Regions from separate parts of the Actinomadura sp. RB99 genome, predicted to be linked through region 1. Evidence: riboswitches for the same ligand, from Rfam matches in the RefSeq annotation. Region 1 holds a riboswitch; each other region holds the start of a gene.

Region 1 (7,223 bases):
GGATGTCGTCGGCGGACTTGCCGCCGCTCCAGGAGAAGAAGACGATCGCGCCGGGCTTGGGCGCGTCGCCCCAGCGGCCGTTGTCCTGGAACCACTGGGCGTGCGCGACGGTCCAGGCGTCGCTGCCGATCTGGTCGGTGAAGCCGAGCTTGTCGCCGATCCAGGAGATGAACATGTCGCACCACTCGGCGTCGCTGTACTCCTGCACGGACCCGCCGTCGCGGGCGACGGTCTCCTTGGCGCGCTCGGTGCCCTCGTACCAGTCGCCGAACTTGGTGTCGCCGTTGCCGTCGGGGCTCGTGCCGACCTGGGAGCGGGCGAGCTCGATGGCGGCCTCGGCGGTCGGGCGGGACTTCTTGGAACGTTCCTTCGGAGCGGCGGCCTTCGGCGCGCTCTCCGCGCTGCGACGGGGCGCCGCCTTGGCGGGCGCCTCGGCCTGGGGCGTCCGGCGCGGGGACACGTGCTTCTGCGGCGCGGGCGCGACGGCCAGGTCGGCCGCGGCGGCCGGCTTGGCGGGCTCCGGCCCGCCGAACGGCAGGACCGACGCCTGCGCGGTGGCCACGGCGGTGCCGAGGACGGCGGCGCCGATGATCACGCCGCCGGTGGTGCGCCAGGCGACGGCGCGCCCGCTCTTGCGGTGCCGGCCGCCCGCCGCCGCGTGGGCGGTCTCGCCGCCGGCGTCCGCTGCCTCGGGCAGGACCTGGGCGGTGATCACCCTGGGCGCCGGGGCGGCCCCGGCCGCGCGGCCCGCCTTCTTCGCGGGGGCCGCGTGGTGCGCGGGGGTCCTTCTGACGGGGGTGATGGGAGTCGTGTCGCTGGTGGGGCTTGCCTTGCGGTGCTTGCCTGCCACGGGGGGATCTCCTTGGCTTCCATGCCGCCTACCGGGTTAGCTGACGGGTTCGGGCGTGGAAGCCGCCCTACGGCCTGCGGGCAGGCCGATTCACCCCGAGGGGACATGGGTGGGTCCCCGGCTCCGTCACCGGCCACGCGGGCACGGGACGGACTCGGCGGTGGCGCGCCCGGGGGCGGGCACGCCGGTTCGGATGGGGGTCCTCTCGGGAGGGGGCGCTGTCGTCGCGCCCGCGGAGAGGCAGAGAAAGAGGGGGCGGGCGCGGCCGTGCGCTCAGCGGACGGCCGCGCCCGGAGAGATTGGTGCCGTTCGGCTAGGAGGCCCGTCCGGGCCCGTCATCCGGCCGCGGCGGGGCGTTCTGCTGAGGGTAGGTGGACAGTGTTCACTCCTTCTTCCAGACGCCTACCGGGTTAGCTGTCGGGTTCGGGCGTGGAAGTGGCCCTACGGCGGCTCTCACCGGTCGTGCCGGAAGAGGCGCACCGATTCACCCCGGGTACCGGAATGTCCGTCCGGAACTGCTCCGGACTCCGGTGAAGGTGGGTCCCCGGTTCCGCGCCGCACGGCGCGGATTCGGCGCTGCCGCTGCGATCCTGTGGGCGTCATGGGGCCCGTGCGCGGGACCCTTTGTCCCGCGTGCGAAAGAGCGGCGCTGATGTTGTGATGGCGGCGGCCCCTTGTCCGGGGGACCGCCCGGGCCGGAGCCCTGTGTGGTCCAGCGTGGCGCGCTCTCAGCGCCATGCACGCTGTCGGCGTGCGCACGGTGGGCCGGGCCGGCCGGGTCTCGGAGAGACCGGTGCGGCACGCTCTCCCGGTGCCGCGGGGCGACGCGTGGATCGTGCCGCCCTGGGGGACGGCGCGTGGGGCGCGCCGCCCGGTCCGCGGCCGCCGTGACGGTGTGCCGCGTGGGGCCGCGGCGTCTGGAGGGCGCCGCGTGACCAGTGCGTCTGGAGGGCGCCTGGGTGGTGACAAGGTACCAAAGCCCCAACAGAAGGCAAACCCCCCCAAAATCAACAACGGACCAGGTCAGCCCTGGTCCGTTGCCGTCGGGGGGAGCGAACGGCCCCCCGCGGGGGGCCGTTCACATGATCGTCAGGGGCGTCCCGCGCCGTAGAAGTTCGACGTGTAGTAGCCCGACAGGGAGCTGATCTTCACCACGTCGCCGGTGTGCGGGGCGTGGATGAACTTCCCGCCGCCGACGTACATGCCGACGTGCGAGAGCCCGCTGAAGAACACCAGGTCACCGGGCTGCAGGTCGCTCTGGGAGACGTGCTTGACGGCCGCCCACTGGGAGTTGGTGGTGCGGGTGATGTTGACGCCCGCGGCCTCCCAGGCCCGCATCGTCAGGCCCGAGCAGTCGTAGGAGCCCGGACCGGTCGCGCCGTAGGAGTACGGCTTGCCGAGCTGGGCGTAGGCGAAGTTGAGCGCCGTCCGGGCCGAGCCGCTGGCCGGGCCGTTGTAGGTGCCGCCCGTCCCGCCGCCGCTCGAACCGCCGCTGGAGGCGCCGCCGCCGGTCTGCTGGACCAGCTTCTTGGCCTCCCGGACCTTCTTGTCGAGGTCCTTCTTGGCCTTGGCGAGCTCGTCGTGCTTGGTCTTGACGTCGTTGTAGGCGCTCTGCGCCTGGGCCTGCTCGCGGCGCAGCCGCTGCGCGGTCGCCAGGAACTGGGTGAGCTGGGAGCTGCGCTGCTCGGAAAGCTGGGTGAAGACCGCCGCTTGGTCGAGGACGGACTGCGGGTCGCCGCTGCCGACGAAGCCGGTGACGTCCGTGGAGTCGCCGTTCTTGTAGGCGTCCGCGGCCATCTGGGCGATCGCCGAGCGCTGCTTGTCGAAGGAGGCCTGCTCTTCCGCCGACGCCTTCTTGGCGGCGGCCAGCTTCTTCTGGGCGATCTTCAGCTTCTCGGTGTTCTGGTTGTACTGCTCGACCTTCTTGTCCATCTCCTCGTTGAGCTGGTCGAGCTTCTTCTGCGCCTGCGCGTGCGTGGGCTTCGGCTTGGCGTGCGCCACCACGGGCGGGAACGCGAAGGACGCGGTCGCCGCCAAGCACGCGGTGACCGCCAGGCGGCGGGTGACCCCTATCCCCGTCGAGCCGGCTCTCCGGTCGCGCGAGCGCGCTGGTTCCCCGATGAGATCGTTGGTCACGGTCCGATTCGCCCCTCTCGTCCACTACGTCAGCGGACGACATTAGCGAGGGGCCACAACCGTCACAACTAATTCGTCACTATCTGATTGACTTCAACCCTATTTGCGCACATTCCGTGTCGGCAAGATCACGGAGCGCACGATCAAGGCGGCGAAATGGTGAGATTCTCCCAATATGTCGGAGTCTTTGCGGGTCACGACCGGCCCAGCCGCCGCAGCAGCAGCGTGGACGGGCAGGGCCGCGCGTTCGCGCGCCGCGCCGCGTCCGCCACCTCCCGGTCGGAGGAGACCACCACCACCGCCCGGCCGTCCGGTTCCGCCCGCACCAGCTCGCCGATCAGCTCGTCGGCCGTCTGCCCCGGCCGGCTGAACAGCACCCGCACCCCGCGCGGCGCGGAGATCGCCACCGGCGCGTCCAGCTCCGCGCCGTCGAACACGCACGTCACCTCGGCGCGCGTCTGCGCCGCGAGCCCGCCGAGCCCCGACAGCAGCCGCGTCCGCTGGTCCGACAGCGGCAGCTCCCCGTAGCCCGTCTTCGTCACGTTGTAGCCGTCCACCACCAGATGCACCTGCGGCAGCGTCAGCAGCCGGTCCAGCAGCTGCGGGTCGCTGTCCGACAGCGCGCGCCCCGGCAGCGTCCGGTGCGCCAGCCGGTCCGGCTCCAGCGCGCCCACCGCGTCCGCCGGCCGCGCGATCGTCGACGGCAGCGCCAGCTCCCGCCGCACCCCCTGCGCCGCGTCCACCAGCGCGTCCAGCAGGAGCCGCAGCCGCATGTCGTCGATGTTGCGGCCCTCCCGCGCCGCCCGCTTGGCCGCCTCCGCCGCGGCCTCCGCCTGCGCCGCCCGCGACCGCAGCTTGCGCAGCTCCTTGTCGGCCGCCGCGGACATCTCGCGCGCGGCCGCCAGCTCCCGGTCCGTCTCCGCCGCGAGCGTCTCCGCCCGCTCCTGCGCCGCCCGGTACCGCGTCCGCGCGTCGTGCAGCTTGCGCCGCAGCTCGGCGACCTCCGCCTTGGTGTCGCGCAGCTCCGCGCGCAGCTTGTCGACCTCCGACGCGCGCGCCGACCGGGCCGCGGCCAGCTCCTCCTTCAGCGCCGCGACGCGCCGCTCGGCGGCCTCCTCCTCCGACGCCGTCGCCGACCGCTCCAGCTCCGCGCGCGCCGCCTCGACCAGCTCCGTCCAGCCGTCCGGGCGCAGCAGGTAGGCCACCACCGCGACCCGCACCGGGTCCGCCGCCGGCGGCACGCGGCCGCCCTCGACCGCCTCGACCAGGTCCGGCTGCGCCTCCCGCAGCGGCTCCGCCACCCGGCCCCGGAAGTCCGGATCCTTCTCCAGCACCGCGGCGATGTGCTGCCCGGCCAGCTTGGCCCGCTTGCGCCGCTCGAACCGCGCGAACCGGCGCAGCGGCACCGGCACCTCGTCCGGCGGCAGCGCGCCAATCAGCTCCGCGGCGGCCTCCACCACGCTCAGCCGGACGGCCTCCGGCAGCGGCCCTGCCAGTCGCCGTCCGGGCTCCGGGCCGCCGGGGCTCGCTTCGGGGCCGCTGTCGATGATCCCGCTCCTTCCGGGCTGCGCCGCCGGTGGGCTGTCTCTTCCCGAGCACCACGCAGCCTAACCAGCACGAACGTGGCATCGGACGGAACGCGCCAAGCTCCCCCTGGACGTCCCCCGCGGCCCCCGCCCGGCGGGACGCGCCGGCGCGCCCCCAACCCTAGCGGCCCGGCCTTCTGTCGGTGGCGTCCTCTACGGTCGCGGGCATGACGGCTGCGCACGAGGTCCAGGGGCAGGTCCGGGCGGTCCAGGGCACCCTGGACGACCTCGGCACCCCCCTGGCGGAGGTCACCTTCGTGGTGGTCGACCTGGAGACCACGGGCGGCTCGGCGGCCGACTCGGCCATCACCGAGATCGGCGCGGTCAAGGTGCGCGGCGGCGTGGAGCTCGGCGAGCTCGGCACCCTCGTCGACCCCGGCGGCCCGATCCCGCCGTTCATCACCGCGCTGACCGGCATCACCACGGCGATGGTCACCGCCGCCCCCCGGATGGACGCGGTGCTCCCCGCGTTCCTGGAGTTCGCCCGCGGCTGCGTGCTCGTCGCGCACAACGCCCCGTTCGACATCGGCTTCCTCAAGGCCGCCTGCGCCGCCCAGGGGTACGCCTGGCCCGCGTTCCCCGTCGTCGACACCGTCGACCTCGCCCGCCGCGTCCTCGGCAAGGACGAGGTGCCCAACTGCAAGCTCGGCACCCTCGCCCGGTTCTTCCGCACCCGCACCGAGCCGACGCACCGCGCCCTCGCCGACGCCCGCGCCACCGTCGAGGTCCTGCACGGCCTCATCGAGCGGCTCGGCTCCTTCGGCGTCACCTCCCTGGAGGAGCTGCGCGGCTTCGCCAAGGCGCCCACCCCCGAGCAGCGCCGCAAGCGCCACCTCGCCGACGACGTGCCGAGCGCGCCCGGCGTCTACCTGTTCGAGGACGCCGCCGGAGAGATCCTCTACGTCGGCAAGAGCGGCGACCTGCGCTCCCGCGTGCGCAGCTACTTCACCGGCTCGGAGACCCGCTGGCGCGTCCGCGAGATGGTCGGCCTCGCCGAGCGCGTCCGCACCATCGTCTGCGCCACCGGCCTGGAAGCCGAGGTCCGCGAGCTGCGGCTCATCGCCGAGCACAAGCCCCGCTACAACCGCCGCTCCAAGTTCCCCGAGCGCGCCATCTGGCTGAAGCTGACCGCCGAGCCGTTCCCGCGGCTGTCGATCGTCCGGGAGTGCCGCGACGACGGCGCCCGGTACCTCGGCCCCATCTCGTCCCGGCGGCAGGCCGAGGAGGCCCGCGCCGCGCTGCACGAGGCCGTCCCGCTGCGCCAGTGCACCCAGCGGCTCACCGTGCGGCTCATCGAGCGCGGCCGCGCCCGCACCTGCGCGCTCGCCGACCTCGGCCGCTGCGGCGCGCCCTGCGACGGCCGCGAGTCGCCCGACGCCTACGCCGTGCACGCCGAGACCGCCCGCGCGATCATGGAGGGCGACGTGCGGCCCGTCGTGGCCGCCGCGCAGGTCCGCATCGACCGGCTCGCGTCCGAGCTGCGGTACGAGGAGGCCGCCGCGCAGCGCGACCGGCTCGCCGCGTTCGTCCGCGCCGCCGCCCGCGGCCAGCGCCTCACCGCGCTCGCCCGGCTCCCCGAACTCGTCGCCGCCCGGCCGGGCTTCGACGGCGGCTGGGAGCTGTCCGTCGTCCGGTACGGGCGGCTCGCCGCGGCGGGGACCGTCCCGCCGCGCGCCCACCCCCGCCCCTACGTCGACGCCCTCATCGCCACCGCCGAGACCGTCTTCCCGCCGGCCGGCGGCGCCCCCGGCGGCGTGGCGCTCGGCGCGCCGCCGTCGTCCGGCGCCACCGCCGAGGAGATGGAGTGCGTGCTGCGCTGGCTCGACCTGCCCGGCGTCCGGCTCGTCGAACTGGACGGCGCCTGGACGTGCCCGGCGCACGGCGCCGAGGGCCTGCGGGCCTGGATCGACAACGCCTACGCGAGCCACGACCCCGAAGCCCGCCAGGGAAGGCGCTGACGGGCCGGGCCGCCCACTAAGGTGACGGTGGACACCCCGCGCCCGGAGAGGACGACCCCGCATGGCCCTGCCTCTCTACGACAGCCAGCCCGCGCGGCGCGTCCCGTGGGTGACGTACCTGCTGGTCGCGGTGAACGTCGTGGTGTTCCTCATGACCCCGATGTCGAACTTCGCCACCTGGTACGGCAAGGGCGCCGTCCGCGAGTGCAAGGCCGCCGAGTTCACCTACCAGTACGGCGCCGTGCCCAAGGAACTGACCACCGGCGACCAGCAGCCGCTGCCGACCGACATCACGAGCCAGTGCGGGCCCGACGGGTACCACAAGGCGCCGTGGACGTCGGCGTTCACCTCGATGTTCCTGCACTCCGGCGCGATGCACCTGCTCGGCAACCTGGTCTTCCTCTTCGTCGTCGGCATGGGCGTCGAGGACCGCCTCGGGCGATGGCGCTTCCTGCTCAGCTACCTCGCGTTCGGGCTCATCGCCGTGTACGGCTTCGCCTGGACCTCGCCCGACTCCACGGTCCCGCTCATCGGCGCGTCCGGCGCGATCGCCGGGGTGATGGGCGCCTACGTGATCCTCAACCCGCGCGGCCGCGTCGTCAGCTACGTGCCGCCGATCATCGTCCTGCGGCTGCCCGTCTGGGTGGTGCTCGGCTACTGGTTCATCCTGCAGTGGCTGTCGCTGGGCGACGA
Region 2 (7,223 bases), on a different contig from region 1:
CTGGCCCTGCGCTGGCTCACCCGCGACGACCTGTACGACGTCGCCTGGCTCCCCGGCGACCGCCCCGTCATCACGGAGCTGGAGCCCGACCTCCGCTGAGGCGGGGCCCCGCTAGGAGATGCGGTTCGCGCCGGCGAAGTCGGAGCGGGTGGAGAGCTTGGAGATCTTCACCACGTCGCCGGTCTGCGGCGCCTGGAGGAACTTGCCGTCGCCGACGTAGATGCCCATGTGGTGGAGGTTGCTGCCGAAGTACACCAGGTCGCCGGCGCGCAGCGAGGAGCGGGACACCTTGGTGCCGAGCTGGAAGAGGTCGCCGGTGTAGTGCGGCAGGCCCGGCTTGCCGACCTGGGCGTAGGCCCAGACGACGAGGCCGGAGCAGTCGAAGGAGCTCGGGCCGGCGGCGCCCCAGACGTACGGGCTGCCGAGCTTGGTGAGGGCCTTGCGGGCCATCTTGGCGGGCAGGTCCGAACCCTTGATCGTGGCGGTGAGGCCGGACTTCGGGTCGGTGGTGTGGGTGGTGGTCAGCTTGTCGAGGCGCTTCATGACCTCGTCCACCTTGGCCTTGGCGGCCTTGCGGGCGGCCTGGACCTTCGCCTGGGCCTGCTTGACCTGCTCGGTCCGCTGCTGCGCGGCGCGCTGGGCGGCCTCGGCCTGGTCGACCTGCTTCTGCAGGGCGAGGACGGTGGTGGCCTGGTTCTGCTGGAGGTAGGCCGAGTCGGACAGGCTGTCGGCGCTGCCGCCGGAGCTGAAGATCGCGTCGGGCCCGCCGCTCATGTAGTTGGCGGCGGCCAGCTGGGCGAGCCGCTGGCGGGCGGGCTCGGTCTGCTGCAGCAGCTTCTGCGCGTACGCGGTGGCGGACTTCTCCGCCTTGACCGCGCGGCCGAGGTCGACGCGGGTCTTGTTGAACTGCTCGGTGAGCGTCTCGGCCTCGTCGTTCAGTTCCTTGAGGCTCTGCTTCAGCCCCTTCTCCGTGGTGGGAAGGGGGCTGGGCGTCCCGGTGGCCTGCGGTGCGGCGGCGGGGCCGAAGGGGGTCGCGGCGTGCGCGGCGACGGGGGCGGTGGTGCCGAGGCCGATGACCAGCACTGCGGCGGCGGTGGCGGTCGGCGCGACGCGCCGCCGGGGACGGGGGTCCGGTGCCAAGCCGGTGTCTCCTCTCCTCGCTCGCCTACCGGGTTAGCTGACGGGTTCGGGCCAGGAGTCGCCCTACGACGTGCGTCGATTCACCCCAGGGGGATGGGTCCCCGGTTCGTCCGCGGGTGGGTGCCGCGGGGGATTCGGCGGTCCGGTCGCAGCCCCGGGGGGTGGGGCTCCGGACGACCGGATCTCGGGAAGATTACAAAGGATGGGCAAAGATGGCCAATCGAGGCCCGTGTGAGGCAGGGGACGAGCGGCTCTGAACAGGCGGCGCCGTGCGCCAAGTAGAATGTTGGCAGCCGCGCGTCTGCGGCGACTCCCGAACTCTCACGCAAGGCGAGCCCGCATGCCCATCTCCACGCGCGACGACCTCCGGAACGTCGCGATCGTCGCCCATGTCGACCACGGCAAGACGACGCTGGTCGACGCCATGCTCTGGCAGTCCGGTGCCTTCCGCGAGAACCAGGACGTCGACGACCGCGTCATGGACTCCAACGATCTTGAGCGCGAGAAGGGCATCACCATTCTCGCCAAGAACACGGCCGTCCGGCACAACGGCCTGACCATCAACATCATCGACACGCCCGGCCACGCCGACTTCGGCGGCGAGGTCGAGCGCGGCCTGTCCATGGTGGACGGCGTCGTCCTGCTGGTGGACGCCAGCGAGGGGCCGCTGCCGCAGACCCGGTTCGTGCTGCGCAAGGCGCTCGAGGCGCGGCTGCCGGTGATCCTGGTCGTGAACAAGACCGACCGGCCCGACGCCCGCATCGACGAGGTCGTGGACGAGACGTACGAGCTGTTCATGGACCTCGACGCCGAAGAGGACCAGATCGACTTCCCGATCGTGTACGCCTCGGGGCGCGCCGGGCGGGCGTCGCTGAACAAGCCCGCCGACGGCGGCATGCCCGACAGCGAGGACCTGGAGCCGCTCTTCACGGTCATCACCGAGACGATCCCGGCGCCGTCGTTCGACCCGGACGCGCCGCTGCAGGCGCACGTGACGAACCTGGACGCCTCCAGCTACCTGGGCCGGATCGCGCTGTGCCGCGTGCACGCGGGGACGATCAAGAAGGGCCAGCAGGTCGCGTGGTGCCGGCACGACGGCAGCATCGAGAAGGTGAAGATCACCGAGCTGCTGATGACCGAGGCGCTGACCCGCAAGCCCGCCGACGAGGCGGGGCCGGGCGACATCATCGCGATCGCCGGCATCCCGGAGATCATGATCGGCGACACCATCGCCGACCCGGACGACCCGCGCCCGCTGCCGCTGATCACGGTGGACGAGCCCGCGATCTCCATGACGATCGGCACCAACACCGGTCCGATGGCGGGCCGCGAGAAGGGCACGAAGGTCACCGCCCGGATGGTCAAGGACCGGCTCGACCGCGAACTGGTCGGCAACGTGTCGATCAAGGTGCTGCCGACCGAGCGCCCCGACGCCTGGGAGGTGCAGGGCCGCGGCGAGCTGGCCCTCGCGATCCTGGTGGAGAACATGCGCCGGGAGGGCTACGAGCTGACCGTCGGCAAGCCGCAGGTCGTCACGCGGGAGATCGACGGCAAGAAGCACGAGCCGGTCGAGCGGCTCACCGTCGACATCCCCGAGGAGCACCTCGGCGCGGTCACGCAGCTGATGGCGGTCCGCAAGGGCCGCATGGAGCACATGACCAACCACGGCACCGGCTGGATCCGGATGGAGTTCCTGGTCCCGGCGCGCGGCCTGATCGGGTTCCGCACCGAGTTCATGACCGAGACCCGCGGCACCGGCATGGCGCACCACGTGTTCGAGGGCTACGAGCCCTGGTTCGGCGAGCTGCGCACCCGGCCGTCCGGCTCGCTGGTCGCCGACCGCTCCGGCGCCGCCACCGCGTACGCGATCACGAACCTGCAGGAGCGCGGCACGTTCTTCGTGGGGCCGACCACCGAGGTGTACGAGGGCATGATCGTCGGGGAGAACTCCCGCTCCGACGACATGGACGTCAACATCACCAAGGAGAAGAAGCTCACGAACATGCGCTCCTCCACCGGTGACGAGCTGGAGCGGCTCACCCCGCCGCGGGTCCTGTCGCTGGAGGAGGCCCTCGAGTTCTGCCGCGAGGACGAGTGCGTCGAGGTGACCCCGGCGAACGTCCGCATCCGCAAGGTGGTGCTGGACGCCAAGGAGCGCGAGCGGATGCGCGCCCGCACCAAGCGCGCCGGCTGACGCCGGGACGAGGCGCACAGGACGACGAAAGGAAACGGCCCCGCGGGTTCCGAGGAACCCGCGGGGCCGTTTCGTTGTCGGTCGTGCCGGCCGGTCGTGCTAGGCGAGCTGGACCGTGCCGGTCACGTCGGCGGCCAGGCGGAGCTGGTCGCCGTCGCGCAGCGGGGCCTCCACGCCGCGGGGGAGCCGCTCGCCGTTGACGAACGTCCCGTTGGTGGAGCCCTCGTCGCGGACCCAGGCCGTCCCGGACGGGTCGAGCCAGACCGTCGAGTGCCGCCGCGACACGTTGTCGTACTGGGTGAACGTGGCGGCCACGGGCGACTGGCCGGCGTCCCGGCCGAGCACCAGGTGCTGGCCGACGGAGACCTTCAGCTCGCCGGTCGGGAACTGGACCCGCAGGATGGGCGTGCCCTTCTGGGGCAGCGGCCGGCCGCACGAGTTGCACTGCGCGGCGCCCGGGTTGGTCAGCACGGCCTCGCAGTACGGGCACATGAACGCCGTGCTGTCGGGCTGCTGCGGGTGCTGGTGGCCCCGCTGCTGGTCGGGCGGCAGCAGGGTCGCCTCGCGGCCGTGCGGCGGCGGGATCGGCGGCTGCTGCTGCGGCGGCGGGCCGTACTGGTGGTCCGCCGGGCCGGGCTGCGGCATGTACTGGTCCGGCTGCTGCTGGTACGGCTGCTCGGGCTGGTACTGCGGTTCCGGCTGCCGGTACTGGTCGGGCGGCGGCTGGTGCTGCTGCGGAGGCGCACCCCACTGGTCCGGCTGCTGCTGCTGTTGCTGCTGCGGCGGCATGGCCCACGGGTCCGCCGGCTGCTGCCCCTGCTGCGGAGCCCCATGCTGCGGCTGGCCGTGCTGCGGCTGCTGCGGCGGCGGGCCCCACTGGTCCGGCTGCTGCTGCGGCGGTGGCCCCCACTGGTCCGGCTGCTGCTGCGGGGGCGGCCCCCACTGGTCCTGCGACGGCTGGCCGTGCTGGGGCGGGAGCCCGCCCTGCTGAGGGACGCCGTGCTGCGGAGCACCGTGTTGGGGAGCGCCGTGCTGCGGAGGCTGCTGGTAGTCGTGCTGGGGCGGCTGCTGGTACGGCTGGCCTTGCTGCGGCGGGAAGCCGCCGTGCTGGGGAGCGCCGTGCTGGGGAGCGCCGTGCTGCGGAGCACCGTGCTGGGGCGGGCCGCCGTGCTGTGGGGCACCGTGCTGGGGGGCGCCGTGCTGTGGAGCGCCGTGCTGCGGCGGGCCCTGGTCGTACCCGCCCGGACCGGCCCGGTGGCCGCCCCCCGGGCGTGCCAGGTTGGCCCCGCAGCTCAGGCAGAGCAGATCGCCCTGCTGGTACGGCTCGTCACAGACAGGACAGTTCAAGGTCGCCATGACACATCCCCCGAGCGCACGCCGGCGCGTTCGAGCCTCGACGTGAGGTGCTCCATGTCACCCCTTCGCGGGATCCCGATGTAGTACACCCGCCTTCCCTCCGGCCCTTCGTCCACGGACACCTGCACTCGGGGCCCTGCGTGTTCCCTAGTCTTACCGATGCCGGCCGATGCCCCGTACCGCTCCTCCCCCAGCGGGGTGAGCGGGACGGCGCGCTGGTTCGCCGACCCCCTCCAGAGTAGAGAGCCACCTTCCGGGTGTCGCCCCCTCGGGTTGAGCCGGTCGACGTACGGCCCCGCCATCACGGCATCGCACAGGTCGAGGATCTCGCGCGACCCCCTGACCCGCGAAAGCCGAGAGTAGACATATCCGCTGTACACCAATATGTCCAATGGCATCGTCTCACGCCGCGCGGCACGCCACGCGCGGATCCCGCGCAGCAGGGCGGCGAGCGCCTCGGGCTGCTGGAACGGCTCCCCGCCGGAGATCGTGATCCCGTCCAGCGGGCCCGGAAGGGACTCCAGCCAGCCGAGAACGGCCTCGACCGGCACGGCCTTGGCCGGGTCCGCCTCCCAGGTGTCGCGGGACAGGCAGCCGTGGCAGTGCAGCGTGCAGCCCTGCGTCCAGATGCCCGCGCGCGTGCCGGGGCCGAGTGTGGTCACCGGATAGTGCGCCTTGGCGAGCAGCAGCGCGGGAGCCTCGTCCGGGGGCTCGCCGGGGGAGGGGACGGGGGGTCCGGCGGTCACTGGATGTCCAGGTGGACGATGCCGCCCTCGCGCCGGATCCCGTACACGGTGATCCGCTCGTCGGAGCCCAGCTCGCGGTCGAACAGCGCGCGCGCCAGCGGGTTGACGAAGTGCGACTCCAGCGCCATGCCGATGCCCCGGCCGCCCTTGTCGAGCTCGTCGGTGCACCAATCGCGGAGCGTCTGCAGCGCGTCGTCCCGCACCGTCAGCATGAGCCGGTGCTCGTCGGCGACCCGCTTGCAGATGTTCGCGAACTGCAGGTCGAAGATCTTGTGCGCGGCGTCGCCGGAGATGAAGTCGAACACCACGATGTTGTCGCCGAACCGGTTGAGCAGCTCCGGCCGGTTCAGCACCTCGGTGAAGTGCGCGGCGACCGCGTCCTTGATCCGCTGCTCCACCTCGAAGTAGGACATCCCGGGTGTGATGTTGCGCACCCGGTCACCCGCGAGCGCCGGGACGGCCTCCAGCATGCCCGGCTCGCGGCCCGGCACGAACATCCCGAGGTTCGAGGTGAAGATCAGGATCGACTCGGAGAAGTGCACGGTGTTGCCGCGCCCGTCGGTGAGCCGCCCGTCCTCCAGGATCTGCAGGAACTTGTCCAGGATCCGCGGATGCGCCTTCTCGATCTCGTCGAACAGGATCACCCGGAACGGGTCCTCCCGGACGGCGTTGGTCAGCTCGCCGCCCGCCTCGTGCCCGACGTACCCGGGCGGAGCCCCGATCAGCCGGTCCCCGGAGCCCTCGGCGGAGAACTCGCTCATGTCGAAGCGCAGGTAGGCCGACTCGTCGCCGAACACCAGCTCGGTGATCGCCTTGGCCAGCTCGGTCTTGCCGGTGCCGGTCGGCCCGGCGAAGAACAGCACGCCGCGCGGCCGGCTGCCGGACCGGGTCGCCTGCGCGCCCGACAGGCCCAGCACCGCCCGCTTGAGGATGTCGAGGGTCTTGGTGACGGCCTGCGGCTGCCCGATCACCCGCTCCGGGACGCGCTTCTCGCCCTCCAGCACCCGGCGCCGCAGGTGCCCGCGGCTCCACGGGTTGTCGAGGACGCCGAGCTTGTACGTGCGGACCGCGTCGGGCAGGTCCGCCAGGTCGACGTTGCGCTCCTTCGCCAGCCGCGTCACCTCGATCATCGACTGGAGGGTGAGCCCGTCGGCCTGCTCGGCGAACGAGTCGCACGCCGCCGCGGCGGCCTCGTCCGCGCCGACGTCGCTCACCCCGAACGCGCGGGCCAGCAGCCGCGCCGTCTCCTGCCGGTCGCCGAGGTGCGGCCGCGGGATCGTGATCTCGCGGATCGTGTCGTTGTCGGCGGTCAGCCAGGACGGCAGGTCGCCCGGCCGCTCCACCAGCCACACCACCGGGTTGTACAGCGGCTTCGGCCGCGCCCCGTTCCCCCGGACGGGCCGGGCCGTCCGCGACAGCTTCGCGCAGAACCGGAAGAAGTCCCGCTCGGCCGGCTCCATCTCGGTCGGGGTGCGGGCGATCCGGGACGCCGAGTCGATGACGAACGCGGCGCGCACGTTCTCCTGCGGCCGCGCCACCGCCGCCAGGTGCCGGGTCAGCGCCTCCAGCGACGGCCGCTCGTCCTTGATCTTGCCGAGCACCCGCTCGGCGGCGCGCTCCGCCTCGTCGCCGGCCTCGTCGCCCGGCGGCGGGACGATCTCCAGGCCGTCCACCGGGTCGTACACCACCATGAACGACGCGCCGCTGGCGCGCAGCGTCTCCCACAGCAGGGACCGCAGCGGCAGCAGCCGCGCGGGGCCGCCGCCCTCGGCCGGCGGCGCCAGGAA
Region 3 (7,223 bases), on a different contig from region 1:
GCTGGCGAACTACGGGCTGGGTCCGGACGAGGTGCCGCCGGCGCCGCACGACCTGCCGAAGGTGGTCGCCGACGACGACCTGCCGCTGGTCGAGGAGGCCGTCCAGACGATGTTCTCGCGCCGGGAGCCGGTGGAGGCCGAGCACCGGGTGATCGGCAAGGACGGTACGCCGCGGCATCTGTGGGTGTTCGCCGAGCCGGTGCTGGACGACTCCGGGCTGCCGGTGTCGATCAACATCGTCTCGCAGGACATCACGCGGCGCCGCGGGGTGGAGCGGGCGCTGGCGGAGACGCGCCGGCAGATGCTCAAGCAGCAGGCGCGGACGGCCCAGGAACGCAAGGTGGCGGTGACGCTGCGCCGGGCGATCCTGCCGGACGAGGGCGAGGTCGAGCGGCTGCCGGGCTTGCGGGTGGCGATCCGGGCGCTGGCGGCGGAGAGCACGGCGCGGATCGGCGGGGACTGGTTCGCCACCCGCGCGATGCCGGACGGGCGGGCGCTGTTCGCTATCGGGGACGCGGCGGGGCACGGCCTCCCGGCGGCGGCGTCGATGGCGCGCAGCCGTAACGGGCTGCTCGGGCTGTCGTGCACCGGGGAGTCGGCGGGGCAGCTGGTGGGCTGGCTGAACGAGCTGGTCGGCAGCATGGACCCGCCGGCGACCGGCACGGCGATCGTGGGCCATTACCGGCCGGACCGGCGCGTCATGGAGTGGACGTGCGCGGGGCATCTGCCGCCGATCCTGGTGCGGGACGGGCACGCCGAGCCGCTGGAGGTCTATCGCGACCCGATGCTCGGTGCGCTGCCGGATTGGGAATACACGACGATCTCCACGGAACTGCGGCCGGGGGATCTGCTGTTCCTTTACACCGACGGCCTCGTGGAGCGCCGGGACACCGATCTCGATGAGCGGATCGATCGGCTCACCGGCATTCTGCGGGACTCCTCGTCGGGGCCGGAACTGGCGCTGGACGAGGTGCTCGCGCGGATGGAGCACGACCGGGCGGCCGACGACACCACGATGTTCGCCCTGCACGTGGAGTGATCTTCAGCAGGTCAGGCCGACCGTGAACCAGGGTGACGTAGGCCACATCGGCGGGGGAGTAGCGCGGTCCGTGTGATCTGCGCCGCGGCGCGCGGGCGGGCCGTGAAGGGCGGAAGCGTCCCGCGCCTTTTGATCATTTTACCTTTCCCGGGCCGGGGGGCGGTGGCGGGAATCCCCTATGCCGTAAGGGCTTCGGGCCGTCCGGAGAAAGATCGGGAAGGTCCGGCCGGGGGCGGTCGTTGAAGGGGGGTTGCAACGGCGTTGAGCAGGCAAAAGATCCTTTTGCGGCCGGTTTGCTTTTCTTGTGAGTGTTGGTACCTTCTTGCACGAATCAAGCAGCGCGTTCCATGCGTTGCACGCCGGCCGCTTCCATGCGCGGCCGAGGGTCGCTGAGCGGAATCCGCACGCGACGCGCGCCGCATATGCGCGCCCCCTCGAGATCAGTCGCTGAGATACATCCGAATATCCGGCACCGCGTCCCGCGGTGCGAGGCCGAGTCCGTCCAGGTCCACCCGACCGGACGGAGCCGGGGACCCAAGGTTCCAGGGGTGAATCGGCGCGTCCGTCAGGCCGCGCCGTAGGGCTCTTCCATGCCCGAATCCGTCAGCTAACCCGGTAGGCGTCATGGGAGACAAGGAGATTCCCTGCATGACCGGTCGTTTCGATCGTTTTACCAAGAACTTCGCCCCCCGACTGAGCGGGCGCCTCACCGGCGCCGCCTCCCGCGCCGCGCTCGCCCGCATGAGCCCCGAGGACCGGGCCGTGGGCGTCGCCGTGGCGGGTGTGATGGCCGGCGCGGTCGGACTGGCGATCTTCAACCCCCTGGCCGGGGGCACGGCGTCCGCCGAGACGCCCGCCCAGGCCGCCGCGCAGCACCGCGAGAGCGTGGTGTCCGAGCGCTCCGGGACCGAGCACGCGCCCCGCAAGGCGACCCGGTCCGCGTCCCGCACGGTCGCCGCGTCCACCGTGATCAAGCTGGCGAAGTCGCAGGTCGGCGAGAGCGAGAGCCGCAGCGGCTCGACCAAGTACGCGGACTGGTACGCCTCCACCCCGCACGCCGCGGTGACCGCCCGGCGCGACGGCGGCAGCGTCGGCGACTACCGGGGCGCCGAGTGGTGCGACATGTTCGTGTCGTGGCTCAGCGCGCAGACGGGCGTGAAGAACATGGGCTGGGACGCCTACACCGTCCAGCACGCCTCCTGGTTCGAGAAGGCCCACCGCTGGGGCGACACCGCCAAGCCCGGCGCGGTCGTGTTCTTCGACTGGCAGAACGGGTCCCGCGGCGGGATCGACGACATCGACCACGTCGGCCTCGTCGTCAAGGACAACGGCAACGGAACGATCACCACGATCGAGGGCAACACCGACAACGCCGTCAAGGAAAAGATCCGCGACAAGTCCGAAGTCGTCGGCTACGGATACCCCGACTACGCCAAGTCCCGATGATCCGTCCCGCAGGCGAATGATCTGATTCGTGCGGATGGAAGGCGCCCGGTCCTCGACCGGGCGCCTTTGGCGTTCCCAGGTGGTCTGCCGCGACCTGTCGGGTAATGCTAAGCATTGACAGCTTTTGATCTGAGTTGGCCCTTGACGCCTCCTTGCTGGAAAGGAACCCCTGACACGCCGGAGGAGCGGAGGGGGATGCCCATGCGGGTGCGCCCGGATGTGAGCGTGGTGGTGATCGCCTACAACGACGCCGCCCGCCTCCCGCGGGCGGTCGCCTCGTCGCTCGCGCAGTCGCTGGGCGGCGTCGAGACGGTGATCGTCGACGACGCGAGCACCGACGGCACCGGCGAGGCCGCGGACCGGCTCGCCGCGGCGCACCCCGGCCGGGTCGGGGCGGTGCACCTGCCCGTCAACTCCGGAGGCTGCGGCCGCCCGCGCAACGTCGGCGTCGAGCGGTCGGACGGCCGGTACGTGATGTTCCTCGACAGCGACGACCTGCTGGACCGGCACGCCTGCCTCAACCTGCTCTCCGCCGCGCAGGAGACCGGCGCCGACCTGGTCTCCGGGCTCTGCGACCGGGTCTTCCTGGACGTGCCGAAGGGCTCGAAGGACCGGGTCCGGCCCTGGTACCCGTGGCTCTACGAGCGCAGCGCCGTGTACGGGTCGCTGGAGGAGAACCCCGACCTGCTCTACGACACCCTGTCGACGAACAAGCTCTACCGCCGGGGGTTCCTGGAGGACGGCGCGCTGCGCTTCGTCGAACGGCTCCACTACGAGGACCTGCTGTTCAGCGCGGAGGCGTACACGGCCGCCGCGCGCATGGCCCTGATCCCGCACCGGGTCTACAACTGGCTGGTCCAGGACCGGCGGGCGAAGCCGTCGATCTCCAACCGCCGGGACGAGCTGGCCAACTTCGCCGACCGGCTGGAGATCCACCGGCGCATCGACATGCTGTTCGAGCTGCGCGGCGCGGACGGGCTGAAGCGCGCGAAGGACGCCAAGTTCGTCAACCACGACCTGCTGCTCTACCTGCGCGAGCTGCGGGACCGCGACCCGGTGTACCGGGCCAGGTTCCTGGACCTCGCGGCCGGCTACCTGGCCGGGCTGGACCCGGTGGTGTTCGAGACGGCCAACCCGCTCGCCGCGATCGCCGCGTTCCTGATCAGGGAGGGCGACCGGGCGGGGGCGCTGGCGGCGGCCGAGTACCTGCCCGGCCGCCGGTCCGATCTGCACGCCCCGCTGGTGGAGCGGGACGGCCGGGTCTTCTGGGGCGGGACCCCGCCGCGCGGAGACCTCGGCCGCCGCGTCCTCGACGTCACCGACCTCGGCTTCCACCTGTACCCGCTCGGGGAGTTGCGGCCCGCCGCCGTCGTGACCCGGCTGGAGACGCGCGGCGGCCGCGCTCGCCTGGACGGGCACGTGCTGAACCCGCTGGACCGGATCCCGCGCGGCGCGGCGCTGTCGGCCTCGCTGGAGTTCCGCGACCGGCGTGACGCGCGCGGGGCGCGGGTGCCCGCCGAGATCGTCCACGAGGGCGACCGGCTGGCCTGGCGCGCCGAGTTCGACCCGGCCGCCCGGATCCGGCCGATCGGGTTCGTCGACCCGGTCTGGGACGTCCGGCTCCGCGTCGAGGTCGACGGCGAGGAGATGGTCACCCGGCCGGGCGGTTCGGCGGGAACCTCCACCGCGAAGGCCCCGGTCCTGCGCGGCGTCGAGCTGCCCGTGCGGCCGCGCCTGACGCGCCTGGCGGGCGACGTGCTCCGATCGTTCGTCACCGAGGACGGGCACCTGGCGTTCAGGCTGGAGACCGGCAGGCTGGAGGCCGGCGACCCGCGGACGCGTCGCGCGGCCGCGGCCGTCGCGCGGGTCGTGAGCAGCCCGCCGGCGCGGCGCGGCAGGCGGCGCGCGCGGCGGCTGGAGCGCTCCATGCGCCGTGCGCTCGCCTCCAGCAGGACGAAGGCCGCCGTGTTCAACCGGATCCTGACCCGGCTGCCGGTCCGCAGGGGCCTGGCGGTGTTCGAGAGCCATCTCGGGCTGCACTACTCCGACAACCCGAAGTACATCTACCGGGAGCTGCGCCGCTCGGGCCGCCCGGTCGAGGCCGTGTGGTCGTACGCGAGGTCCGCGAAGGGCTTCCCGTCCGACGCGCGGCTGGTGCGGCGGGACTCCTGGCGCTACCACCTCGCGCTCGCGCGGGCGGAGTTCTGGATCGACAACCAGGGGTATCCGGACCGCCTGCGCAAGCGCCCCGAGACCACCTACATCCAGACCTGGCACGGGTCGGCGTACAAGCTGATGGGGCTCGACCAGCCGCGGATGAAGAGCGGGCCCGCGTCCGGCCGCGCCCGGCTCGCGCGGAGCGTGGACCGCTTCGACTGCTTCCTCGTCCGCTCCCGCCACGACGTGGACACCCTGGTCAAGGGGCTCGGCGTCCGGGCGGAACCGCTGCCGGCCGGGTACCCGCGCAACGACCCGCTCGTCAACGGCCTCGACGGGGACGCCGAGCTGGCCGCCGAGGTCGCCGCGCTGCGCCGCTCGCTCGACCTGGACGACGGGCGCCGCGCCGTGCTCTACGCGCCGACCTTCAGGCCGGGGCCGACGGGGAAGCCGGTCGGGCCGATGGAGCCGCCCGTGGACCCGGTGCGGTTCGCCCGCGAGCTCGGGGACGAGATCGTGCTGCTCGTCCGCCCGCACTACCTGTGCCGGGCGAACCTGCCGCCGTCGGCGTCGAGCGCCATGCGGGACGTCGGGGGAGTGGCGGACGCGACCCTGCTGCTCCTGCTCGCCGACGCGCTGGTCACCGACCACTCCTCGATCATGTTCGACTACGCGCTGCTGGACCGGCCGATCGTGCTGCACCTGCCGGAGGACGGCGAGCACGCCGCCGGCTACTTCGACCTGGAGGAGCACGCGCCCGGCCCGGTCACCCGGACCGAGGACGAGCTGATCGCCGCACTCGCGGACCTGGACGCCGCCGGGTCCGCGCACGCGGCGGCGCGCCGCGCGTTCGCCGAGCGGTTCGGCGAGCACGACCGCGGGACCGCCGCGCGCACCGTCGTGGACCGTTACTTCGGAGAGAGGAGCGCCCATGGTTCCCACCGGAACCGCTGAGCACGCACCGCGCGACGTCTTCATCGTCTGCAACAACATCGACGAGATGGGGGGCTTGCAGCGCTGGGCGCACCACATGGCGCGGATGCTGGCCGAGCGCGGCGACCGCGTCACCCTCGTCGGGATCGTCCGGGGGCCGGACGGGCACCACCACGACCACGACGGCCTTTACCGGGTGGAGGTCCTGCACGACACGTGGCGCCCGCCGGTGCTGGAGTGGCGGCCGGACCGGCTGCGGGACCGGGTGAACGCGGCGGCGCGCGGGCGCGACGTGTGGCGGTCCACCGTGCAGCGGCGCGGCGCCGCCCGCCTGACGCGGATGTTCGCGGCGGCCCGTCCGGGCGCCGTCGTGATCGTGCCGCAGGTCTGGGCGATGGAGTGGGTCCGGCGGGCCGGCACCTCGGGGCTGCGGGTCATCGGGATGAGCCACGAGTCGTACAAGGCGAGCCGCAAGTCGACCCGGTACCAGCGGGTGAAGCGGCACTTCGCGCACGTCGACCGGTTCCTCACGCTGACCCCGGAGGACGCGGACGCGTGGGCGAGGGACGGCATGACGAACGCCGACCACATCCCGAACGCCCTGCACGTCACCCCGACCGTCTACCCGACGCTCAACCTGCCGGCGGTCGCCTGCGTGGGGCGGCTGTCCTACGAGAAGGGCGTCGACCTGCTGCTGGAGGCGTGGGAGCGGGTGCATCCGCGCCATCCGGAGTGGCGGCTGCACATCTACGGCACCGGGCCGGACGGGGACGCGCTGCGCGAGCAGGCGGCCGCCGCCGGGCTGGCCGGGTCGGTCGAGTTCCGGGGCGTCGTCGCCGACGTCGAGGAGGCGATGGTCGAGGCGTCGGTGTTCGCGCTGCCGTCGCGCGCCGAGGGGGTGCCGATGTCGGTGATGGAGGCGATGGCGTACGGGCTGCCGACCGTGGCGTTCGACTGCGCGCCGGGCGTCCGGATGCTGCTCGGCGAGCGGGGCGGGGAGACGGGCGGGCTGCTCGTGCGGCCGGGGGACACGGCCGCGTTCGCCGAGGCGCTGGAGCGGCTGATCGAGGACCCGGAGCTGTGCGGCGAGCTCGGCGCGGAGGCCCGCGCGTCGGTGCAGCGCTTCCGTCCCGAGACGGTGCTGGCCCGCTGGGACCGGCTGTTCGACCTGCTGCACCGCGACCTGCCGGCGCCGCGGGAGCGCGCCGCGGGGGAGCGGTCCGCGGTGCCGGCGCCGGGGCGCGGCCGGCCCGCCGTGCAGGCGGGCGAGGTGGAACCGGCCCTGGAGGCCGATTCTTTCTAACAACTGTTTGGTAGAGTTCCGGGCGTGAACCAGAACGAGTCCCCTGCGGACCGGGCGTTCCGCGCCGAGGTCCGCGGCTGGCTGGAGGCCAACCTGTCGGGCGAGTTCGCGCACGCGCGCGGCCTCGGCGGGCCCGGCCGCGAGCACGAGGCGTTCGAGGAGCGGCTGGCCTGGGAGCGCCACATGGCCGCCGCGGGCTGGACGTGCGTGGGCTGGCCCGAGGAGCACGGCGGCCGCGGCGCGACCGTCCGGCAGCAAGTGATCTTCAACGAGGAGTACGCGCTCGCCGACGCCCCGGCCCGCGTCGGGCACATCGGCGAGAACCTGCTCGGCCCCACGATCATC
Region 4 (7,223 bases), on a different contig from region 1:
CGCGGAGGGCGGCGCGGGCCGGGCGGATGGGGCGCCGTTCAATTACCGGGGACGGACAGGGCCGCGGATTTCGGGGTGACCGGCGTCACGGCGCACGGCGCTGACCTGGGCCGGCGAAGGCGCATTGGACCAGGTATCGGGGCGCCGAGGCATTCCGTCGGGGGGACCTCGACTGGAAAAGGTTCCACCGGGACCTTAACAGGGTGGGCACACCCGCACCGCTTGCCGACGATTAGCCCTGCCGTAACGGCACTAACCGGGGCACGCGCCCGGAATACCCGGCAGACCGGCCCGGAGCCCGCCCGACCGGGACCGCAGCGCCGCTACCGGCGGATGTCGAGGGATTACGGGTCGCGATGCCGGGACGAAAATCTGTTGCCTTCCGGCGCTCGGGAACTGGCGGCGGGATGGCGGAGCGTCACCCCGCCGATACCAGTCCATCCCGAAATCGGGGGATAAGCGGCAGATTCCGCCTCGGTGCCCGGTCGACGCGAGACGGCGTCCCATCCCGACTAAGTGCGGCGGGGCCAATGAACGCCGACTCCGTGCGCACCGGGAAGCAACTCCAAACCGGAGGGGCCTTCCGGCACGAGACACATCCTCCGGGAATCCCGCCCGTAACCTGAACACGCCGGGAACGAGCTGGCATTGCCCGGCGAAGTCCGGTGTCCGAAACGGCGCGAGGATCTCCCCAAAGCCCTGCGGCCCGCAGGGCCGGGGCAAAGCCGCGCGGCGCCCCGCGCGGGCGCTCGACGTGATCAGCGCGTGCCGGGGGCGGACGCGCCCGGGACGGCGCGCCGCCAACTCCGAGAGTGCCGCAAACGCCGGTGAATCAGGGCGTGCGGCGTTTTACGACCAGGGTGCCGGCGAGCCTGTCATGGACGGCCCTGCGGTGCGTCCCCTCGTATATGAACCCGGCGTTCGCCACCCAGAACAGGCTCGCCAGAAGGCCGAGAATGTGGACGGGCCGCAGCGCGATCGGCACGGAGTACACGGCGGCCCGCAACACGGCCCGCAGGACGCTCGGACGGCCGTCTCCGCCCTCAGGCGCACCGGCGAAGGTTTCAGGGGCCGCGGCCCGTTCCGCGCCCGTGAGGGCACCCTCAGGGACGGACGGGTCCGGGACGACCTGGATCCCCGCGAAGCGCTTGCCGAGGGTCTGCCCCCACAGGGCGAGCTGCACGGCCTCGTACAGCAGCATGCAGCCCGCCACGGCGGGCGGTGCGACGACATCGAGTTGGTGGCCGGACACGAACTCCTTCACGACGATGATGACGGGCAGGCCGACCACGAGGGTGTCGACGATGCGCGCCAGCAGGCGCTGCCCGGGTTCGGCGAGCGCCGGCCCCTCCCCCGCGGCGCCCTCCACGGGGTCATCGACAGGATCAGCGGCGAGGTCATCGGCGGGATCAGCGGCGGGGTGGCCGTACAGCGCAGGTTCGCCGTCCGGGAGGGCGCTCCCGGTCCCGGACGGCTCATCCGACCCCTGCGCGGGCGTTCGGGGAGTCGCCATCGCGGACCTACTCCGCGTACTCGGCGTACTCGCCGTATCCCGCGCGCTCGTCGATGACGAGGGTGCCGGCGACGCGGTCGTGCAGGGCCTGGTGGAGGGGCTGGTCCCAGATGGCCCACAGGTACGCCATGAGCGCGCCCGCCCAGACCAGCAGCATCCCGTAGGCGAAGTACTGCCACACCATCACGGCGAGGACAAGGAAGAAGAAGACGCCGAGCTGGTACCCCACGTGGGTGATGGCGGCCCGCCAGACGGCCTGCGTCGTCGTCAGCTGGTTCCCGGCCGGACGGGCCTGGACGACGCCGATGCCCAAGAAGCGCTTGCCGAACGTCCGGCCCCACATGGACAGCTGTACGGCCTCGTAGATGAACGGCAGGACGGACAGGACGGCGAACAGCGTGAAGATGATCGGCCAGTTCCAGATGCCGCCGTCGTCCTCCGTCTTGCTCCCGGGCTTCCCCAGCCCGAACGCGCCGACCGTGATGGGGAGGACGAGCGCGAAGCCGAAGGCCGCCACGAGCGTGTTGTCGATGAGGCGGGCCCCCGCGCGCCGCAGGATCGGCGCCAGCGGCATATCGCCGCCCGAGGAACCGCCGTACTGGTCGTAGGACGGCTCATAGGACTCGTACGAGGGCTGCCCCCACTGGTCCTGCTGGGGTTCCTGCCACTGCTGTTGCGACGGCTGCTGCTGTTGCCATTGCTGTTGCTGCTGCCACTGTTGCTGTTGGGGCTGTTGCGGCTGCTGTGACTGCCACTGCTGTGCGGGCGGCTGAGCCTGGCCTTGCCGCTCGGGCTGCTGCCATTGCGGGGGACCCTGGTAGGGGGGCGGCGGGCCGTACGAGCCCGGCCCCTGCGACGACCCGTAGGGCTGGCCGCGGTTGGGGGAATCGCTCATGTGGGGTCAGTCCTCCAGGCGAAGCAACATCCGTGTGTTGCCCAACGTATTGGGCTTGACCCTGTCGAGGTCCAAGAACTCTGCCACGCCTTCGTCGTAGGAGCGGAGGAGTTCCTCGTACACCTCGGGCGCCACCGGAGTACCCAGGATCTGCTGAAAGCCGTGTCGTGCGAAGAACTCCACTTCGAAGGTAAGACAGAAAACCCGCCGGACGCCGAGTTCCCGTGCCGTCTCCAGGAGCTTGGAGACGATGCGGTGCCCGAGCCCGCGGCCGCCGTACCCCTTGTCCACCGCGACCGAGCGGACCTCCGCCAGGTCCTCCCACATCACGTGCAGCGCCCCGCAGGCGACGATGGGCCCGGACTCCCCCGGCCCGGCGCCCTGGACGTCCTCGGCGACCCAGAACTCCTGGACGTCCTCATAGAGCTTCACCGTCGATTTCTTGAGCAGGCGACGGCCCGATCCCGCGTACAGATCGACCAGCCTGCGAATCCCCTGAACGTCGGCGGTGCGCGCACGCCTGATGACGACTTCCACAAACAGGCGAGATTACCGAACTCGCCGCCCGTCCCCGGCCACCGGCGGCCACCCGGCACCGGTCCGGCGCTGCTCCGGGACGTGGCCGAGGGGCACTCCGGGACGTGGCCGAGGGGGCTCCGGGTCTGGCCGGGGGTGGCCCGGGGCTTGACAGGTGCCGGGCCGCGGGCGCCGCGGCGGGCCGGAGCGGTGCCGTCCGCAACCGCCGCTTACCCCCCGTACCGTCCGCCACGACCTGCGAATTCGCATGTTCTGGTTGGCATCCAATGGCGCTTCCGTTAGTGTCCCGCTCTGACACCGGCCTTCCGCGAGGCGGAGGCCGGACCGCCGAGTCCACGGGCCGCAACCAGCGCCCCGAGGAGCCGGGGACCCACTTTCGGAGCGTTCGGGGGAGCACCCTGAGCCGATGCCGTCTGGGGTGAATCCGCAGCCGCGTGGAGGGATGCGCGCGCCCAGCGGACGGGCTGCTCCGGCCCGAACCCGTCAGCTAACTCGGTAGGCGGACGAGGAGAGGAGATTTGGTGCGGACGGCTCGTTTCCGTGTCCGGGCGCTCACGATCGCCGGCGCGCTCGTCGCCCTTTCCATCACGCCCCACGTGGTGGTCCCGCATTCGCTCTCGATGGCGCACGCCGACCCCGACCCGTCGGCCAAGGAGCTCAAGGACCAGGCGTTCAAGCTGGCGGACCAGCTGGAGAAGCTCACCGAGCAGTACAACGGCCTGAAGGTGAAGCTGGAGCAGTCGCAGCAGGCGGCCAAGGTCGCCGCCGGCAACGCCGAGCGCCAGCAGAAGTCCCTGGAGGGCCTGCGCGAGAAGGTCGGGAGCCTGGCCGCCACGAGCTACATGCAGGGCGGCACCGACCCCACGGTCTCGTTCATCTCCGCCCAGGACCCGCAGGTCGTCCTCGACCGCGCCGCCACCCTCAACTACTTCGCCACCCAGGACAGCACGCAGGTCCTCGGCCTCATGCAGGCGATGCAGTCCGCCCAGCGCGCGCGCAAGTCCGCCGAGGAGCGCGCCCAGCAGGTCACGCAGCTGAAGGCGCAGCTCACCGCGCAGAAGAAGAAGGTCACCACCGCCTACGAGAAGGTCCGCGGCAAGGCCGTCAAGAAGGACCCGTCCCTGCTGGCGAAGCTGCCCGTCATCGGCGAGGGCAAGGCCGCGGAGGCGCTGCGGTACGCGATGAGCAAGCTCGGCAGCCCCTATGTCTGGGGCGCCGCGGGGCCGACCACGTTCGACTGCTCGGGGCTGACGATGTGGGCCTACAAGCAGGTCGGCATCAACCTGCCGCACTACACCGGCAGCCAGTGGAACGCCGGGACCCACGTCTCGGAGAGCCAGATGCAGCCGGGCGACCTGATCTTCTTCTACTCCGACCTGCACCACATGGGGATGTACGTGGGCGGCGGCAAGATGATCCACGCCCCGCACACCGGCGACGTCGTCCGCATCGCGTCCCTGGCCGGTCGGCCGATCGCCGGCGTGGTCCGCGTCGCCTGAGCGCTCGGCAGACGCCCGCACGACAGACGCCCCTAGAGACGCGTCGGCAGCAGAGCCGATGGCCGCAGAACACGCGGCAGCGGCGGGTGCCGGCTGGAGAGCCGGCACCAGACAGCCCGGTGCAAGGTGATGTGAACTGCGTCCGCGGCGGCGCTGCGCTCTTGCAGGGACCTACCTGCCGGGCGTAGGGCGCCGCCGCTGCGGGGTCGGACGAGTTCGTATCGCTGGACTTGCTTCCGGTCGGGCTGGTTTCCGGGTGATGACGCCCGCCGTCCCCTGACGGGCGTCGTCGGGTCGCGCTAGATGAGCTGCCTTCTGGCCGCCCACACCACGGCCTCGATAGGGGTGTTGACCTCCAGCCGGTCGCAGATGTTCCGCAACCTGCGGCGCAAGGTCCGTGCGCTCAGTTCCAGCTTGCGCGCCGCCACATCAGCGGTGACACCGCTGGCGATCTGGGCGAGCAACCTGATCTCCTCGTCGCTCAGCCCGAAATCGAGTGTGGCTGTTTCCACTCCGTCCTCCCTCGTCCGTGGTTGATGACCGCGGGGATGCAGCCGTCCGCTGCACAGGCACGGGTTGGGCCCTCGAACTGCATGCGTTGGGTTGCCGGGTCCGGAGCCTTCCGGACTCAGATCATCGGGTCGGGTTCCTTTTCCGTCTCGCGAGCTTGGCCGGAGGTGGCCGATGGGCCGATTGCGGGGTCGTGCGGGGGAACTCCGGGTGACGATTCACTCGTTGGCCACGTGTCAGGGTCGGGTCTGGGTCGTCGGTTCCGAACCCGCTCCCTCCTCGTTGGACTCACCGGATCTCGCCGCGGACGAAGATCGTGAATCGTTTCAAGCTACGCTTCGGCTCGGAACGCTAGGCGGCCGGATCCGGCCCGTCAAGCGCTGATTACGTGCTGTCTGTGCCCGAATGGTCGCAATACGTGACCGGGTTTTCGGGGATTGACAGGGGAAAGCCCAGCTACCTGGGAAAACACCACCGGGGCGGACGAGGAGCGACGTGCCACAGACCAGTATTCGCGAGGTCGCGCGGCGTGCCGGGGTCTCGGTTGGGACCGTTTCGAATGTCCTAAACCGGCCAGATCTCGTGGCCGAAGCAACCCGTAACCGGGTGCGCGAGGCGATCGAGGAGCTCGGATTCGTCCGCAACGAGTCCGCGCGGCGGCTCCGGACGGGCCCCGACCGCACCGCCGGCGAGTTCGGCGACGAGCCGCGCCGCGCGTTCGGCGTCGTCGTCGAGGACCTCACCAACCCGTACGCGGCCGACGTCGTGCGCGGCGCCGAGGAGGCGCTGAACGCGTCGGGCCACGACGCCCTCTGGCTGTCGAGCGACCACTCCGCCGCGAAGGAGGCGCGCTCGCTGGAACTGCTGGAGGAGCAGCACGCCGCGGGCGCCCTGATCGTCCCGGTCGGGCTGGGCAAGTCGCGCATCCGGCGGCTGCGCGCCGCGGGGCTGAGCGTCGTGCTGATGGACCGGGACGTCACCGACGCGTGCGCGGTCCACGTCGACCACGTCGCCGGCGGGGAGCTGGCCGCAGCGCACCTGCTCGGCATCGGCCGCGAGCGGATCGTGTTCGTCACGGGTGCTCCGGAACCGCAGCCGTGCGTCGAGCGGCGCGACGGCGCGGCCCGCACGCTCGTCGAGGCGGGCCGCGGGAAGCCGCCCGTGCTCGTCCAGGGCGCGCTGAGCCCCACCGAGGGCCGGCTCGCGGCGCGGCTTCTCCTGGAGATGACGCCGCGGCCGGACGGCGTGTTCTGCGCCAACGACCTGCTGGCCATCGGCCTGATCAACGAGCTGACCCGGCTCGGCGCGCGCGTCCCGGACGACATCGCGGTGGTCGGCTACGACGACATCGAGCTGGCCGCCAGCGCCGCCGTGCCGCTGACCACGGTGAAGCAGCCGCGGCGGGCGCTCGGCTGGGAGGCCGCGGAGCTGGCCATGGCCGAGAACCGGGAGGGCCGGTCGCACCAGCACCGCCAGGTCGTCCTCCGCCCCGAACTGGTGGTGCGCGAGTCCGCCTGACCTCCCGGCGCCGATCACCGCCGCCCGCTCCCCGCCGCTATTGACATGCTGTCTGAGATCCGCGTGACTTGGCCTATGGAGGACACCAGGGAACAGGCCGCGCAGGACGTGGAGGCGGCGGCGATCCTCGGGTTCGACCCGTCGGACCCGGCCTTCCGCGCCGACCCCTACGCGCACTACCGGGGGCTCGCGGCGGGCGGGAGGCTTCAGCGGACCGCGGTCGGCCTGTGGGTCAGCACGTCCTACGAGCTGTGCGAGGCGGCGTTGCGGGACCCGCGGTTCGGGCACCGGCCCGAGAACGGCGGCCTGTGGCGGGACGCGCCGCAGCGGAACCGGTCGTTCCTCACGATGGACCCGCCCGACCACACGCGGCTGCGCAGGCTCGTCAGCAAGGCGTTCACGCCGCGGCTGGTCGAGCGGCTGCGGCCGCGCGTCGAGGCGCTGGTGGACGAGCTGCTGGACGCGGCGTCCGGCGAGGTCGACCTGATCGCCGCGCTGGCGTACCCGCTGCCCGTCATCGTGATCAGCGAGATGCTGGGCGTGCCGCCGCGCGACCGCGACCTGTTCAAGGGCTGGTCGGACGCCCTCGCGCGCGGTCTCGACCCCGACTTCCTGCTGCCCGAGGCGGAGATCGCGCTGCGCGACGAGGCGCGGGCGGAGTTCGCCGCGTACTTCCGCGAGCTGGCCGCCGAGCGCCGCGCGGCCCCGCGCGACGACCTGCTGAGCGCGCTCGTGGGCGTCTCGGACGGCG

The links. A riboswitch is a leader RNA that binds a small molecule or an ion and turns the genes downstream of it on or off. The one in region 1 is predicted to bind cyclic di-AMP.
Region 2: linked by a shared signal. The riboswitch ahead of amrb99_RS38030 (C40 family peptidase) and the one ahead of amrb99_RS42445 (CHAP domain-containing protein) in region 1 are both predicted to bind cyclic di-AMP.
Region 3: linked by a shared signal. The riboswitch ahead of amrb99_RS21140 (CHAP domain-containing protein) and the one ahead of amrb99_RS42445 (CHAP domain-containing protein) in region 1 are both predicted to bind cyclic di-AMP.
Region 4: linked by a shared signal. The riboswitch ahead of amrb99_RS23205 (NlpC/P60 family protein) and the one ahead of amrb99_RS42445 (CHAP domain-containing protein) in region 1 are both predicted to bind cyclic di-AMP.

Annotation. Positions count from the first base shown of each region.
Region 1 is NZ_JABMCA010000084.1:380-7,602, forward strand. It holds gene amrb99_RS42445 (CHAP domain-containing protein) at 1-850, opposite strand, end outside; cyclic di-AMP (ydaO/yuaA leader) riboswitch at 861-1,020, opposite strand; cyclic di-AMP (ydaO/yuaA leader) riboswitch at 1,235-1,436, opposite strand; gene amrb99_RS42450 (C40 family peptidase) at 1,940-2,986, opposite strand; gene amrb99_RS42455 (NYN domain-containing protein) at 3,181-4,443, opposite strand; gene amrb99_RS42460 (DEDD exonuclease domain-containing protein) at 4,740-6,530, shown strand; gene amrb99_RS42465 (rhomboid family intramembrane serine protease) at 6,592-7,223, shown strand, end outside.
Region 2 is NZ_JABMCA010000063.1:47,769-54,991, reverse strand. It holds gene amrb99_RS38035 ((deoxy)nucleoside triphosphate pyrophosphohydrolase) at 1-99, shown strand, start outside; gene amrb99_RS38030 (C40 family peptidase) at 112-1,140, opposite strand; cyclic di-AMP (ydaO/yuaA leader) riboswitch at 1,147-1,273, opposite strand; gene typA (translational GTPase TypA) at 1,481-3,334, shown strand; gene amrb99_RS38020 (FHA domain-containing protein) at 3,434-3,979, opposite strand; gene amrb99_RS38015 (hypothetical protein) at 3,953-4,774, shown strand; gene amrb99_RS38010 (4Fe-4S single cluster domain-containing protein) at 4,678-5,436, opposite strand; gene amrb99_RS38005 (AAA family ATPase) at 5,433-7,223, opposite strand, start outside.
Region 3 is NZ_JABMCA010000022.1:112,081-119,303, reverse strand. It holds gene amrb99_RS21145 (SpoIIE family protein phosphatase) at 1-1,039, shown strand, start outside; cyclic di-AMP (ydaO/yuaA leader) riboswitch at 1,520-1,677, shown strand; gene amrb99_RS21140 (CHAP domain-containing protein) at 1,688-2,485, shown strand; gene amrb99_RS21135 (CDP-glycerol glycerophosphotransferase family protein) at 2,681-5,596, shown strand; gene amrb99_RS21130 (glycosyltransferase) at 5,574-6,878, shown strand; gene amrb99_RS21125 (acyl-CoA dehydrogenase family protein) at 6,903-7,223, shown strand, end outside.
Region 4 is NZ_JABMCA010000026.1:60,227-67,449, forward strand. It holds gene amrb99_RS23190 (RDD family protein) at 833-1,513, opposite strand; gene amrb99_RS23195 (RDD family protein) at 1,521-2,408, opposite strand; gene amrb99_RS23200 (amino-acid N-acetyltransferase) at 2,415-2,951, opposite strand; cyclic di-AMP (ydaO/yuaA leader) riboswitch at 3,274-3,463, shown strand; gene amrb99_RS23205 (NlpC/P60 family protein) at 3,467-4,444, shown strand; gene amrb99_RS23210 (LuxR C-terminal-related transcriptional regulator) at 4,744-4,956, opposite strand; gene amrb99_RS23215 (LacI family DNA-binding transcriptional regulator) at 5,450-6,472, shown strand; gene amrb99_RS23220 (cytochrome P450) at 6,548-7,223, shown strand, end outside.